2 regions of the Streptomyces sp. NBC_00876 genome follow, and region 1 is predicted to be linked to the other one. Evidence: riboswitches for the same ligand, from Rfam matches in the RefSeq annotation. Region 1 holds a riboswitch; the other holds the start of a gene.
The links. Region 1 has a riboswitch for cyclic di-AMP ahead of OG782_RS03870 (transglycosylase SLT domain-containing protein). Riboswitches for the same ligand answer to the same signal wherever they lie in the genome.

Region 1 (7,033 bases):
GCGCGCGGGATGAAAGGTTCATAGTGGCATCGCCCACCCGATCGTACGGGCGGACCCGGGCAGCCCGACGGGCCTTCCCGGGTCCGCCCGTACGGAACCCCGGGGCCTCTCGTCCGGACCGGGACGGGCCCACCGGGCCGGCCCCGATCCGGACGGAAAGGAACCTAGTTGTCGATCACGGCCCCGAACGAGGCACCCGCCGCCGGGCCGCCGAGCGATCCGCCGTCGACCGTCCACGAGCCGGAGGCGGTCACCCCGCCCGGACCCGACAGGAGACCCCAGACGACGCCGTTGCCCGCGTCCTCACCGGGTGCAGCGGCGAGCAGGCCGAGGCGGCCGTTGCTGTCCGGGTCGCTCAGCCGGACCTGACCGCCCCAGTGGTCACCCTTCTCGGGCACACCCCGCACATTGATCGAGTCCTGGTCCCACGAGGCGGCGCCGTCGGCGGTCAGCCCGTCGGCCGCACCGCGCAGCACCCACACGGCCCCGGCGTCCGCGACCGAGTAGATGTCCTCCCCCGGCGCTCCGATCGCCACGTCCGCGTACCCGTCGCCGTTGGTGTCCGCCACGGAGACGGCGGCCCCCCAGCCGTCGCCGCGCTCGTCCTTGCCGGGGACGCCGGCGGTGTCCTGGGTCCACCACACCGGCGGGGTGCCCGGGCCCTCGGCGCCGACCGGACCGTCACCGGCCCTTCCGTAGTACACGCCGACCACGCCGCCGTTCACGAATTCGCCGCCGTCGTCGGGGCTGCTGGGCTCCCCGGTGACGAGGTCGTCGTAGCCGTCGTTGTCGATGTCGCCGGAGGCCACCGCCGGGCCGCCGCGCAGATCGCGGTCGTAGCGCAGTCCCTGGACCTCGGCGAGGAAGAGGGACGACCAGCCGTGGCCCGGTTCGTCGCCCGTGGTGACTCCGCCGATGACGAGGTCGGCGAGACCGTTGCCGTCGTAGTCGCCGGTGGTCATGGCCCTGGGCTCGATCGGGCGCCCCGGGGTGCCGGGGATCAGGCTGCTGCGCGAGGTGGGAGCCTGGCGCGCGGACCTGCCCTGCGGCGCCGCTTCGTACTGGTAGAGGGTGAGATTGCTGCGGTCGGTCACGGCCAGTTGGTCACCCGGGATGTCGGGGCTGAAGTGGGCCGCCGCGAGTGCGCCGCCGAACCCGGCGCCGGCGGTGAGCTCATCGGCCTGCAGCCAGTCGCTGTCCCCGCCGGACAGGCCCGTCGGGGAGCCCCACAGGACGACGATGCCGCCGGCGTCCGTCACCGGTTCGATGTCCTCGCCCGGCACACCCACGACCGCGTCGTCGTAGCCGTCCCCGTCGAGGTCGCCGGTGGCGACGGCGCGGCCGAAGCCGTCACCCGCCTCGGCGGCTCCGGGCACCCCGGTGGTGTTCTGGCCGATGACGACAGCGGGGTGGGTCAGGAGGCCGGTCGAGGCGCCGTACTGCACGGTCACGTACCCGGCGGCCTTCTTCCCGCCGATGGTCCCGGTGGGCGCGCCGATGAGCACGTCCTCGAAGCCGTCGCCGTTGAAGTCGTTGTTGCGGTCGTTCGCGTGCGTTCCGCCGGGCGTGCCGGCGTAGGCGGAGGGCGCGGCGATGGCGGCCCCTGCCATCAGCAGAAAAGAGGCCGCGATCACAGCGGCCGGACGGTGGGTGCGCACAAGGGCTCCTCGGTTCAAGGATGACCGGGCGAGTCCGGGGGGACGCCTGGAAGGGCCCGTTGCCTCCCTGGCGCCGTGTTTGACCGCCTCCGAGCCGCAAGGGTTGTACGGCATGCGAAAAGGGGTGGAAAAGAGCGTCTCCGCTCCTTTCCACCCCTGCCCATGGCTCCGCCCCGAGCGCGGAACCGCCTGGATCAGTAGGCGCCGAACACGTTGTCGATCGAGCCGTACGTGGCGGCGGCGTAGTTGCACGCGGCGGTGATGTTGGCGACGGGGTCCAGGATGTCCATCGAGGTACCGGGCACGTGGTACGCCTCGAACGTGGGCTGGATGACCTGGAGGAGACCCTTGGAGGGCGTGCCGGCTGCGGCGTTCGAGTCCCAGTTGTTGACGATCTGCGGGTTGCCCGAGGACTCGCGCATGATGTTGCGGTGGATGGCGTCGTAGCTGCCCGGGATGCCGTTCTGGGCCATGACCGCCAGCGACTCCTTGATCCAGCCGTCGAGGTCATTGGTGTACGCCGTCGCGGTCTGCGCGGGAGCGGCCGCGGGGGTGGTGGCCGCGGTCTCCTGAGCGACGGGCGCCGTCGTCCGCTCGGAGCGGTCCGCGCGGTCTGCGCTCTCGGCCCGGTCGGCCGACGACTGCGCGGCGGCGTCGTTCTCCGTCGTGGATTCGGCCTTGGATTCGGCCTCGGGTGCTTCCTTGGGCGCTTCCTTGGCCGAAGCGGCCGCGGACTTGGCGCCGATCGTCAGCTTCAGACCCGGGTGAATCAGGTCGGGATTGCCGCCGACCGTACCCCGGTTGTCCTCGTACAGACGCTCCCAGCCGCCGCTGAGGGAATGTCCTCGGGCGATCTTGTAGAGCGAATCTCCGGAGACCACGGAATAGGTGGCGGGGCCCGCCTTCGCGGCGGCAATTCCCTTGGCGGCAACTTCCTTGACAGCAACGGAAGTCGGAGCTGCGGCCTTTTCGGCGACGACCGGGTGCGCCGGTGCGGCGGAGGCTGCTCCGGCCCCGATGACGGGGAGCGCGAGAGCGACCGATCCGGTGCTCACGGCGATGAACCCGCGGGTCAGGGAAATGGACTTGGAACGACGGTGCTTACCCTTGATGGGCATGGCGCTTTTCCTCTCCGCCGCCTGCGAGGTGAGCTGTCGGGTTCGGACTGGAGATGTCCGGCCGCACGTCATGGCGACTTCACCCCTAGCCGCTCCGGATAACCGGACCGGCGGCAAACCTGGGTCCCCCGCTCCTGCCGTACGTGAGTGGGTCGGGTTTCCGGACGGCGGCAGGATTCGGCGTTCCATCCGGATTGACGGCGACCGTAAGCGAGAAAGGGCGAACGAAACAAGCCCTGAATTCCGGACAGCAATTGATTCGCAAGATCAATTAAAGGAATTGCCCGCACCCGGCCCCGTCCGGCGGAGTCAACTTTCTTGGCAGGACAGGGAACCGATGGCTTCGGCGCCGCGTCCGCGACCGGAAACGTGACGCTGGCCACTGCGCCCGAAAGGGGCGATTTGCTCAATATTCAGAAACTATGACCCATTGAAAAGTGACCTCGATGGACATTCACTCCAATTGCGAATAATGGAGCAATTCAGGACATCAGGGAGTGGGCCTCGGCCCCGGTGCCGCACCGCGCGGGAGGAGCGGTGCGGCGGCCGGAGCGTGCTCACACGGGGTCTCCCCCACGTCGCAGCCGCGCCGCGAGGTGGTGTTGCAGCGGCCGGCCGACCGCCGCGAGATCGTGGACGAAGTCGAGCGTGCCGTCGTCCGTCAGCGTGTACCGGCGACGCGTGGCGTCGACCTCCTTGGCGGTGGGAGTGAGCGCCACCTGATGGCTGGCGAGGTCGACCGCACCGTCACCCGCGCGGCCGGTCAGGATCTCGGCGACCCCGGTGGGCTGGACGATCAGCGCCTCCACCCCGCCGTCCGGCTGCACCCGCCACCAGCCGCTCTCCCGGGCCGACGGCCGCAGCGGGGCACCTTCCGCGTCCAGCAGCCATGCGCGCGCCTCGTAGTGGAGGAAGGGCCGCCCGTCGTGACTGAAGGTGACCTCCTGCGCGTACGAGAATTCCTCGTCGAGCGTCGGGTATCCGCCGGTGCCCCGGCCGGCCCAGGTGCCCAGCAGCCCGGTCAGCGGTGCGAGCAGCGGATGCGGCGCCGGTGCTTCGTCCGGTCGCAGGGCGTCGGGATACGGGTGCTTGCGGGCGGGGTCGGACATGATGCGCACTCCTGGATCGAGGCCGTTACCGGGTGGCAGCCTAGAACGTCGGGCGGCCGGAACCCGGGCGGTGCGGCCGCGCCCCCACCCGGACCGGAAGCGGCCCCGGCCCCGGCCCCGGACATCGGTGCGGGGCTCAGTTCCACTGGTCCTGGTTGATGAAGCGGCTGAAGCCGCGCCAGGAGTTGGGGCCCATCGCTCCGTCGATCGGGCCGGTATAGCCATGGGCGGCGGCCAGTCGCTGGACCGCGGCCCAGGTATTGGTTCCTGGTACCCCGTCATCGGGACCGGTGTATCCCCAGTTACGCATGTTCCGCTGGAGCGCGGCGTACGTGTTGGGTCCCGGGACCCCGTCGATCGGGCCGGTGTAACCCGACTCGATCCGCAGCCAGTTCTGCGTCCGCTGCCACATCACCGGACCCGGAACACCATCCTGCTCCGTCGACGTCTTCGGCAACCCACCCCCGGTCGGCGGCGGGTCGGTCGGCTCGGTGAAGTCGAACGCCCAGGAGCGGGCGAGGTCGAGGTCGACGGGAGAGGTCCCGGCGACGGAACCGGCCGAGGTGTACTGGTGGACCGCCCAGTCGGGGTAGCGGCCGCCGAGGTCGGGCGCGCCGTGCCAGGTTCCGTCATTGGGCCCCCAGGAGGCCGCCCACAGATGGGCACCTGCGGCGATGGTGCGGCTCCAGGTGCCGGCGCGCAGCGCGCCCGCGCCGATGTAGAACCACGGGACGTACGTACCGACCCGTGCGCGCACCCGGTTGAACCAGGCGGAGACGTCCGCGTCGTTCCAGAGCCGGGTGGAGTCGTCGAGCACCTCGACATCGAGTGCGAGCACATCACCGGCCCGGTAGTCGTGCAGGTGGTCCACGAAGTAGTCGGCGGCGGCCGTGGGGGTGAGGAAGTCCCCCGACAGCCAGTAGTGACCCACGCGCAGGCCGGCGGCGCGTGCACCGTCGACATGACCGGCGTACGAGGACGTGACGTAGGGGCCCTCGGCGAGCTGGCACCCGCCGGCCTTGGCGATGGCGAAGCCCCGGCCTTCCGCGGCGGCGCGGGTGTAGTCGAGGCCGGCCTGGTAGTTCGAGACGTCCATGCCCTGCACGTCGGCCGCGGCCGGCGCGAGGGCCCGGCCGCCGGCGACTGCGGCTCCGGCCGCCGTGACGATTCCCGCCGGTGCCAGAGCCGTCGCCACGACGCCGCGAATCAGGGTTCTCCTGCGCATGTTTCCTCCGGTGAAGGTGTGGGGTCCCGGCTGGACATGTCATGTGCTTATCAAGTCTATGCGCGTAGGCTACCGTGCTCCCGAACCCCTTAGGCAGCTCAAGTCGTAGTGTTTACAAGGGAGTTGATATGCACGAGAACCACGGACCCAACCGCGCTCAGGAGCAACGGCCACGGATGGAGCTGAGCCGGCGCGCACTGCTTCGCGGCTCGGTCGGCACACTCGGCCTGGCCGCCGGCGGCGTGCTCTTCTCGGGGAGCCCCGCCCAGGCGCTGGACATCTACAACCCGTTCAGCGGCTACCAGCTCACGGGCACCTGGCAGGACCACCTCAACGACGGTTCACTGGGCGGCCTCGACTACGGAATGGGCGTCGGCACGGCACTGCCGGCCGCGGGCGCCGGCGTCATCACCAACATCCCGGACAACGGGACCGGCGGACACACGGTCACCATCACCCACAGCGACGGCTACCGGACGCAGTACATGCATCTGTCGCAGTTCCTGCTGCCCAACGGCGCCTCGGTCGGCAAGGGCGGCATCGTCGGGTACTCCGGGGGCGCCGTCGGCGCCCCCGGCTCGGGAAGTTCCACCGGACCGCACGTGCACTGGCACCTCATCACCCCGGGCGGCACACGGGTCAACCCGCTGAACTACCTGGGCGGAGGCGGGGGTGGGTTGCCGAAGACGTCGACGGAGCAGGATGGTGTTCCGGGTCCGGTGATGTGGCAGCGGACGCAGAACTGGCTGCGGATCGAGTCGGGTTACACCGGCCCGATCGACGGGGTCCCGGGACCCAACACGTACGCCGCGCTCCAGCGGAACATGCGTAACTGGGGATACACCGGTCCCGATGACGGGGTACCAGGAACCAATACCTGGGCCGCGGTCCAGCGACTGGCCGCCGCCCATGGCTATACCGGCCCGATCGACGGAGCGATGGGCCCCAACTCCTGGCGCGGTTTCAGCCGCTTCATCAACCAGGACCAGTGGAACTGAGCCACTCCGCCCCCGAGAACAGCACCGGCCGCCGGGCGACCCGGCAGAAGCGCCCGCGACCCCGGCTCCACAAGAAAATCCCCGGCCCACCTGGGTGGACCGGGGATTTTCCCGAGTATATTGAGTGTTTCTGTGTGCCCACAGAAAAGGCCCCTCACTGGGGGCCACTAAGAAACACCATATCCGGCAGGGAGCAATGTTGTCAACTCGGGAAAGTGCCGAATTGCAGAAGGAGCAGGAATTCATCGGCCGGCTCTACCACCGTGTCGACGACCTGCGCGGCGTCGCCGATGCGCAGGTGGAGGACGCGCTGACGCCGGTCGGGACCGGCCTCCAGGCACGCCTGGAACGTGACGTGCTCCTCGCCGAGCGCTCAGGTCTGCTGGCCGCCCTCAACGCGGTTGACGGCTCCCTGTGTTTCGGACGCATCGATCTCTCCGACGGCGCCGCGCACCACATCGGCCGCATCGGAATCCGTGAGGACGACACCGCGCGTACGCCTCTGCTGATCGACTGGCGTGCGCCCGTCGCCCGCCCCTTCTATCTCGCCACCGGCCACACACCCATGGGACTGCGCCGGCGCCGGCACATCACCACCGAGGGCCGCACCGTCACCGAGTTGCACGACGAGATCCTCGACGTCGGGGACCGGGAGCGCACCGGCTTCGAGGATCCGAGCGGCGACTCCGTGCTGCTCGCCGCCGTCAACTCCGCCCGCACCGGCCGCATGGGCGACATCGTGCGGACCATCCAGGCGGAGCAGGACCGCATCATCCGCGCCCCGCACCGCGGCGTTCTCGTCGTCGAGGGCGGGCCCGGCACCGGCAAGACGGCCGTGGCGCTGCACCGGGCGGCCTTCCTGCTGTACGAGCACCGGGAGCTGCTCGCCAAGCGCGCCGTCCTGATCGTGGGCCCCAACCCCGCC
Region 2 (7,033 bases), 130 kb from region 1:
CCGCGCCGTGCGAGACGGCGCGCCCGGCCGGAGCCGGTCGGCCGGTTCGGGGCGCGGCAGGGCCGCGCCGTCGGTGAGAGCGAGCGCCACGCCTGATCCCGGGCCCCGGACACTTCGGGGCACCCGGATCAGAGGGCAGAGGTCCAGAGTCATGTCCGCCTGCAGCCCGCCGAGGATCTAGTCCACGCCCGTGGGGTCGAGGTTGCTTCAAGGCCGGTTGGCCGGCGCCTGGGCCGGGGCCCACAGCAATCGTCCTCGTGGGGGGCGGCTGCCGCGTGGCAGCCTGCTCGGACTCGTCCGAAGCAGGGTGGTCACCGGCCGGCAGGAGCCGTCGGAGTCGCCGCACGCATGGGGTGCACCACCCATGCCGCCCAATGACCCGTGGGCCACCTCAGCCGCGAGCACACCTCGCCCCGGCCGCGTCGCGCGGGTCACCCCGGCGTCACAAGCCCGGTCCTGGAGCTCCGTGCCGACACGCTGCCCGGCTCCACCCGAGCCCCGAGGGCCCGGCATCACCTCGGACCGCCTCACTTCCCACTCGGTTTCAGCGAGGGCGAAGCAGCCTGATGACCAAGGCGTCCAGCATTTGGCGGGATGTCCGCCCTCACGAACAGTCAGAACAGCATCCGTCCCGGGGATTTCAGTGGATCACCAGGGCCTACCCATCACAATCTTCTGTACGTCCTGTACATTTTCTACAGACAGGTGCACGTCGCCCTCCGGCGCCCGGCACCCCGGAGGAGAGGCCCCGCCATGCACCGCCCCGCCGCCCGCTACGTACTGCCCGAGTTCACCGAGCGCACGTCCCAGGGAACCCGCACCCTCGATCCGTACTCCAAACTGCTGGCCGAACGGGTCGTCTTCCTCGGCACACCCGTCGACGCCACGGCCGCCAATGACCTGATCGCGCAGTTCATGTATCTGGAGTACGACGCGCCCGACCGGCCGGTCTCGCTCTACATCAACTCTCCCGGCGGCGAGTTCGGCGCCATGACCGCGCTCTACGACACGATGGCGTACCTCTCCTGCGAGGTGGAGACCTTCTGCCTCGGCCAGGCGGGCGCAGGCGCGGCCGTGCTGCTCGCGGCGGGCACCCCCGGGCGACGGCACGCCCTGCCCGGCGCCCGCGTGGTGGTGCAGCAGCCCGAACTCGCCGAGCCGGTACGGGGACAGCCCTCCGACCTGGAGATCGAGGCGCGGGAAGTGGCCCGGATGCGCGACACGCTGACCGGGATGCTGGCCCGTCACACCGGCCGCTCCGCCGGACAGATCACCGCCGACACCGAGCGCGATCTCATCCTCGACGCCGAGGGAGCCAAGGCGTACGGGCTGATCGACCACATCCTGCAGAACCGCGGACCGTCGCCGGCGCCGCACACCGGGCGGTGAATCCCCGATGCCGCCCCCGGAGTTCACGCCACTGCCCGCCCTGACCCGCGCGGAGGGCGAGTTCATCGACCGCTACCTGCAAGTCCTGGACCAGGTGGGCCGGATCAATCCGGCCCGCGGCGGCGACACCTACCAGGCCCTGCGCGCGGCCCAGGCGCTGGCCTCGCACTCGGTCGCGCTGCGGGACGCGCTCGCGTTGATGCACACGCGGGGCGAAGCACTGATCCATACGGCCACGTTGACCCGGGCGCTGCGCGTGCTGGACGGGGAACGGCGCGCCGCGCGGGTCATCGTGCCCCCCGCCCCGCCGAGTTGACCGGCTCCCCCACCGCGACACGCCCGGCGGGGGGACCGAGTTTTCTCGCTCGTTCGGCGTAGGCGTTAGCTCGCACGAGGGACAACTCAATTTGCGTTTTCGAGGTGGACGGTGGGTGAAATCTCCCGTTTCTTCGCTGGTACGGCACCGGTCGGCACGGGCAGGCAGTTTCCCGAATAGCCACCTGTCCACCCGAACGGGTCAGTGGTGATGAGCCTCACATATCGTCGTTTCACCTCGGAAATCAGGCACTCGGTGAGTCAAGATCCCTGGGACGACAAGCCCCCGCCACCGCGGCGGGGCGGTCCGGGCGGACGCCGAGTCCTGCCGCCGTCCGGATGCCTGGTCGACAGGAGTGGATCGGCAGGAGTGGAGGACCCGAGCACAACGGGCCGACCGGATTTCCGGTCGTCCCTCGGGGTGAAGCCGCATCCGCGGCCGGGCAACTTCGCCAGCCCGAACCCGACAGGTCATCCTTCACAGGCGGCTGACGAAGGGTTGCGCATGTCTGCGCAGGTTCATGTCCCGTCTCTGCTTGCCCGGGCCACGACGGCCTCGGTGATGACTCTCGCCGCCGTCGGCGGCACCTTGTTCGTTCCCGGCGCCGCGGCCGAGGCCCAGGCCGCGACCCACTCGATGAAGGCGCTCAACGTCGCCGCGTCCAAGAAGGGGGCGCCGTACCGCTGGGGCGCCACGGGCCCCAGCCGCTTCGACTGCTCCGGTCTGACGCTCTACTCGTTCAAGAAGGCGGGCAAGACGCTCCCGCGCACCGCCCAGCAGCAGTACAACAAGACCCGCCACATCTCGTCCTCCAACCGGCAGCGCGGCGATCTGGTCTTCTTCCATTCCGGCCGCAGCATCTACCACGTGGGCATCTACGCGGGCAGCGGGAAGATCTGGCATTCGCCCAAGACCGGCGCCGTGGTCCGGCTGGAGAAGATCTGGTCGAAGAGCGTCTACTACGGACGGGTCCGCTGAGGCCCCTTCCCCGTCCTGGACCGGGCCCCTGCGTCAGTGCAGCAGCGGGCCGGTCACCAGGACCAGCCCCAGTACGGTGAGCGCCGCGCCGCTGCCGCCCTCGATCGCCCGGGCGGTACGCGGCCGGCGCAGCCACCGGCCCAGGCGGTCCACCAGGAGCACCACGGCCGGGAACCAGATCAGCGCCAGCAGCACCACGATCGCGGCGAGCAGCAGTGTCCTGGGCAGCGGCGCGGCCCCTGCCGGGACGAACTGCGGAAGGAGGCTGAGGAAGAGTACGGGCGCCTTGGGGTTCAGTGCGTTGGTGAGGAATCCCTGGCGCAGGGCACGCCCGGTCCCGTCGACGGCCCGCCCGCCGTCCGCCCCGTCCCCGGGGCCCGGCGCCCGGCCCGTGCGGTGCCTGGCCGCGTACAGGGCACTGATCCCCAGATAGAGCACATAGGCGCCGCCCAGGAGCTGGACGGTCCGGAACAGCACCGGCACAGCCACCAGCACGGCCGCCAGTCCGGCGACCGCGAGCGCGGTGTGGACGAGCAACCCTCCGGCGACTCCGAGCGCGGTCGCCACTCCCGCCGCCCGCGAGGCGAGGGCGTTGCGTACGACGACGGTGAAGTCGGCGCCGGGCAGCGCGACCATGGCGGCGGCGACCCCGATGAAGGCGGTCAGTTGTGCGTCCATGGCTCCACCCTGGACCCCAGGAGCCTTTAGCATGTACTTGCAATCTCCTGGGTCTGCCAAAAGGAATGCTTAATGTACGACCCGACGCGGCTCGCGGCGCTGGTGGCGGTCGCCGAGGCCGGCTCGATCACCCGGGCCGCCGCACGCCTGGGCTACACCGCCCCGGCCCTCTCCCAGCAGCTCGCCAAGCTGGAGCGGGAGGCGGGGGCGGCCCTGCTGGTGCGCCACCACCGGGGGGCCCGGCTGACGGCGGCGGGCGAACTGCTCGCCGGGCGCGCCCGGCGGGTCCTGGACGAGATGGATCAGGCCCGTCACGAACTGGCCCGTCTCGCCGGGCTCTCCGGCGGGCGCCTGCGGGTCGGCACCTTCACCACGGCGGGTATCCATCTGCTGCCCCCCGTGCTGAGCGCGTTCCGCCGGGCGCACCCGGACGTGGAGCTGGTCGTCACGGAGTACGAGCCGCCGGACGGGGTGGCCGCGGTGGCGGCGGGCGAGGTCGATCTGGCGCTGACCCACGCCTACGAGCCCGCTGCCGCGACGGCGCTGCCCTCGGGCGTCCTGGCCGAGCCGCTCCTGATCGAGGAGCTGGTGCTGATCACCGCCGTCGGACAGGTCCTGTCCGACGGCAGCGGTCGGCTCCCGGTGACGAAGCTGGCGGGCCGGCCCCTGATCAGCAGCGCGCCCACCCATCCGCCGCGCCGGGGTGTGGAGAGCGCACTCGCCGAGGCGGGGGCGCTGCCGGCGGTGGTCTGCGAGTCGCCCGGCTATGCGCTGGTGTGCGCCCTGGTCAGTGCGGGCATCGGGATGGCGGTGGTGCCCGAGATGGTCGCCGCGATGTCGCCGACGCCACTGGCCGTCCGGCGGCTGGAGCCGGCGGCGTTCAGCAGGACGATCTCGGTGGTGCACCGCGGCGAAGGGACGAGCGCCGCGGCGGCGACGCTGCGGGCCCTGCTGCGCAGTGGCTTCGGACGGGCGGCCGCGGCGCCGCAGTGAGCGTGGCGGCCGCCGGAAGCACTCACTGCCGGACGGAAACCCTCCACGGCACCGCTCACTGCCGGACGGGAACCCTCCACGGCACCGCTCACTGCTGGACGGGAACCCTCCACGGCACCGCTCACTGCTGGACAGGCACGTGCCACGGCAGCGCGATCCAGACGGTCTTGCCGCCGTCGGGGGTGGGGGTGACGGTCAGCCGGCCCCCGTACTCCTTGGCCAGCGAGCGGATGATCACCATGCCGCGTCCGTTGTCCTGCTGGACGGCCGCGGGCAGCTTCTGCGGCCAGCGGGGGTGACTGTCCGTCACCCCGAGACGCAGCTGCTCCTCACGCTCCAGCCTCAGGTCCACGGTGAAGGTGGGTGACTGCCCGAACGTGTGCTGGACCGCGTTGGTCGCGAGCTCCGAGACGATGAGCCGGATGGTGTCGGCAGTCTCGGTGTCGTCGGGCAGTCCCCATTCGGCCAGTATCCGGGCCACATATCTCCGGGCCGCGGAGACCGAGACCGGCTCGCTCGGCAGAGTGACGCTTGCTTCTTGATGGTCTGCCATGGCGAGCCGTCCCTTTCCCACCCGCTACCGGCCCCGCGATCGACGGTCCGGGTTTCGCTTCGCGCCAGATTGCCATTGATGCTGCCCTCTGTGACGGCGATCCGCCAAGATATGCATATATCTGTCGCTCGAAGCGGTGAACTCTGCCCCGGATGCCCCGTACGGGCGCCACACTGTCGGCTCGGCAGGCAGTGGGAGGGAGACATCACATGCAGCACGGCCCTGCGGTGCGACGCCGCAAGCTCGGGGAGGAGCTGCGGAGGCTGCGCCACGCGTCGGGACTCACGAGCCGGGACGCGGCGCGCCTGCTCGGGTGGCACCAGTCGAAGGTCAGCAGGATCGAGACCGGCGTCAGCGGAGTGCGGCCCGGGGACGTGTCCCGGCTGCTGGACACGTACGGCATGGACGACCCGAAGCTGCGCGAGGTCCTGGAGGCACTTGCCGGTTCGGCGGGCGGCGGGGGCGCAGGCTGGTGGCATGCGTACCGGGGTCTGATCCCCCCGCAGTACCGCGATTTCATCAGCCTGGAGTCGCAGGCGCGCACGGCGCGCACGCTGGAGACATCGGTGGTGCCCGGTCTGCTGCAGACCGCCGACTACGCCCGCGCGGTGACCCGGGCATCGCTCGACGGGCTGCCCTCCGGTCAGCTGGACTCGCTGGTCGAAGTGCGGCTGGCCCGGCAGGGCGTGCTCCGGAGTGATCCGCCGCTGCGGCTGACCGCGGTACTCGACGAGGCCGTGCTGCGGCGGGAGGTGGGCGGTGGCCGGGTGATGCGCGAGCAACTGCGTCACCTCGCCCGGATCGCCCAGCTTCCTCACGTACAGCTGCAGTTACTGCCGTTCTCGGTGGGCGGATACGTGGGACTCACCGGACCGTTCGTTATTTTCTCATTTCCGACCGCTTCTGATCTAGACGTGGTCGTTCTTGACCATTTGACGAGTAGCCTCTACCTGGAGCGGAAAGAAGACCTTGAGGCGTACAGCTCGGCCTTCCGCACTCTGCAGGCGCACGCGCTGTCGCCGGAGCACTCGTTGGACCTGATCGCCGCAATCGACCGCGGCGGTCGGTGACCCCGGACTGCCCGAGGGAGCGTCATGCCGGATGGACTCGCACAGCACGCGTTACGGTGGCGGCGCAGCAGCCGCAGCACGGGAATGAACAACTGCGTGGAAGCCGCGCAACTGGGCCTGCGGCGACTGGCCGTGCGCGACTCCAAGGACGTGTCCAGGCCGGCTCTGCAGTTCTCGGCGGCGGCCTGGACGTCCTTCGTCTCCACTCTGAGCAGTGATTCGGTCAGCTGACGTCGCGGCTGTCTCCACTCCGAGTGGTGATTCGGTCGGCTGACACCGTGGCTGTCTCCACTCCGAGTGGTGATTCGGTCGGCTGACACCATGGCTGTCTCCACTCTCAGTGGTGGGTCGGGTCAGCTGACACCGCGGCGCACGGCGCCGGGTGGCGGTCCCTGCTGGGTCAGCCGGCCGGTGCGGTCCGCCGCACGAGCGCCACCGCGTGTGCGATCTGCTCGTCCGTCAGATCGGCGCGCGCGGTCAGCCGCAGCCGGGAGATGCCGTCCGGGACCGATGGCGGCCGGAAACACCCGACCGCCATCCCCGCCGTACGGCAGTCGGCGGCCCAGCGCACCGCGGCATCCGCCGACGGCGCGCGCACGGACACGACGGCCGCGTCGGGGCGGACCGCGGTCAGCCCCGCCGCGGTCAGCCCCTCGTACAGCGCGGTGGCCACCGTACGGGCCCGGCCCGCGCGCTCCGGTTCGCGGCGCAGCAGCCGCAGGCTGCCCAGGGCGGCGCCGGCGGCGGCCGGCGCCAGCCCGGTGTCGAAGATGAACGTGCGGGCGGTATTGACCAGGTGGTCGATGACCCGGGCCGGGCCGAGGACCGCTCCGCCCTGGCTGCCCAGGGACTTGGAGAGGGTGAGTGTGGCGACGACGCCCTCACGGCCGGCGAGACCGGTGGCCGCGAGCGCGCCGCGCCCTCCGTCGCCGAGCACGCCCAGGCCGTGCGCGTCGTCGACGAGGAGTGCGGCGTTCTCCTCGCGGCAGGCAGCGGCCAGTCCGGCCAGCGGGGCGGCGTCGCCGTCGACCGAGAAGACCGAGTCGGTGACGGCCA

Region 2: linked by a shared signal. The riboswitch ahead of OG782_RS04360 (C40 family peptidase) and the one ahead of OG782_RS03870 (transglycosylase SLT domain-containing protein) in region 1 are both predicted to bind cyclic di-AMP.

Annotation. Positions count from the first base shown of each region.
Region 1 is NZ_CP108800.1:892,839-899,871, forward strand. It holds gene OG782_RS03865 (FG-GAP repeat protein) at 165-1,658, opposite strand; gene OG782_RS03870 (transglycosylase SLT domain-containing protein) at 1,853-2,776, opposite strand; cyclic di-AMP (ydaO/yuaA leader) riboswitch at 2,782-2,969, opposite strand; gene OG782_RS03875 (FABP family protein) at 3,334-3,885, opposite strand; gene OG782_RS03880 (GH25 family lysozyme) at 4,022-5,110, opposite strand; gene OG782_RS03885 (peptidoglycan DD-metalloendopeptidase family protein) at 5,239-6,108, shown strand; gene OG782_RS03890 (HelD family protein) at 6,332-7,033, shown strand, end outside.
Region 2 is NZ_CP108800.1:1,021,300-1,028,332, forward strand. It holds gene OG782_RS04350 (ATP-dependent Clp protease proteolytic subunit) at 754-1,389, shown strand; gene OG782_RS04355 (hypothetical protein) at 1,397-1,705, shown strand; cyclic di-AMP (ydaO/yuaA leader) riboswitch at 2,011-2,206, shown strand; gene OG782_RS04360 (C40 family peptidase) at 2,210-2,683, shown strand; gene OG782_RS04365 (LysE family translocator) at 2,717-3,361, opposite strand; gene OG782_RS04370 (LysR family transcriptional regulator) at 3,434-4,354, shown strand; gene OG782_RS04375 (ATP-binding protein) at 4,476-4,907, opposite strand; gene OG782_RS04380 (helix-turn-helix domain-containing protein) at 5,117-5,977, shown strand; gene OG782_RS04385 (DUF397 domain-containing protein) at 6,002-6,208, shown strand; gene OG782_RS04390 (8-amino-7-oxononanoate synthase) at 6,378-7,033, opposite strand, start outside.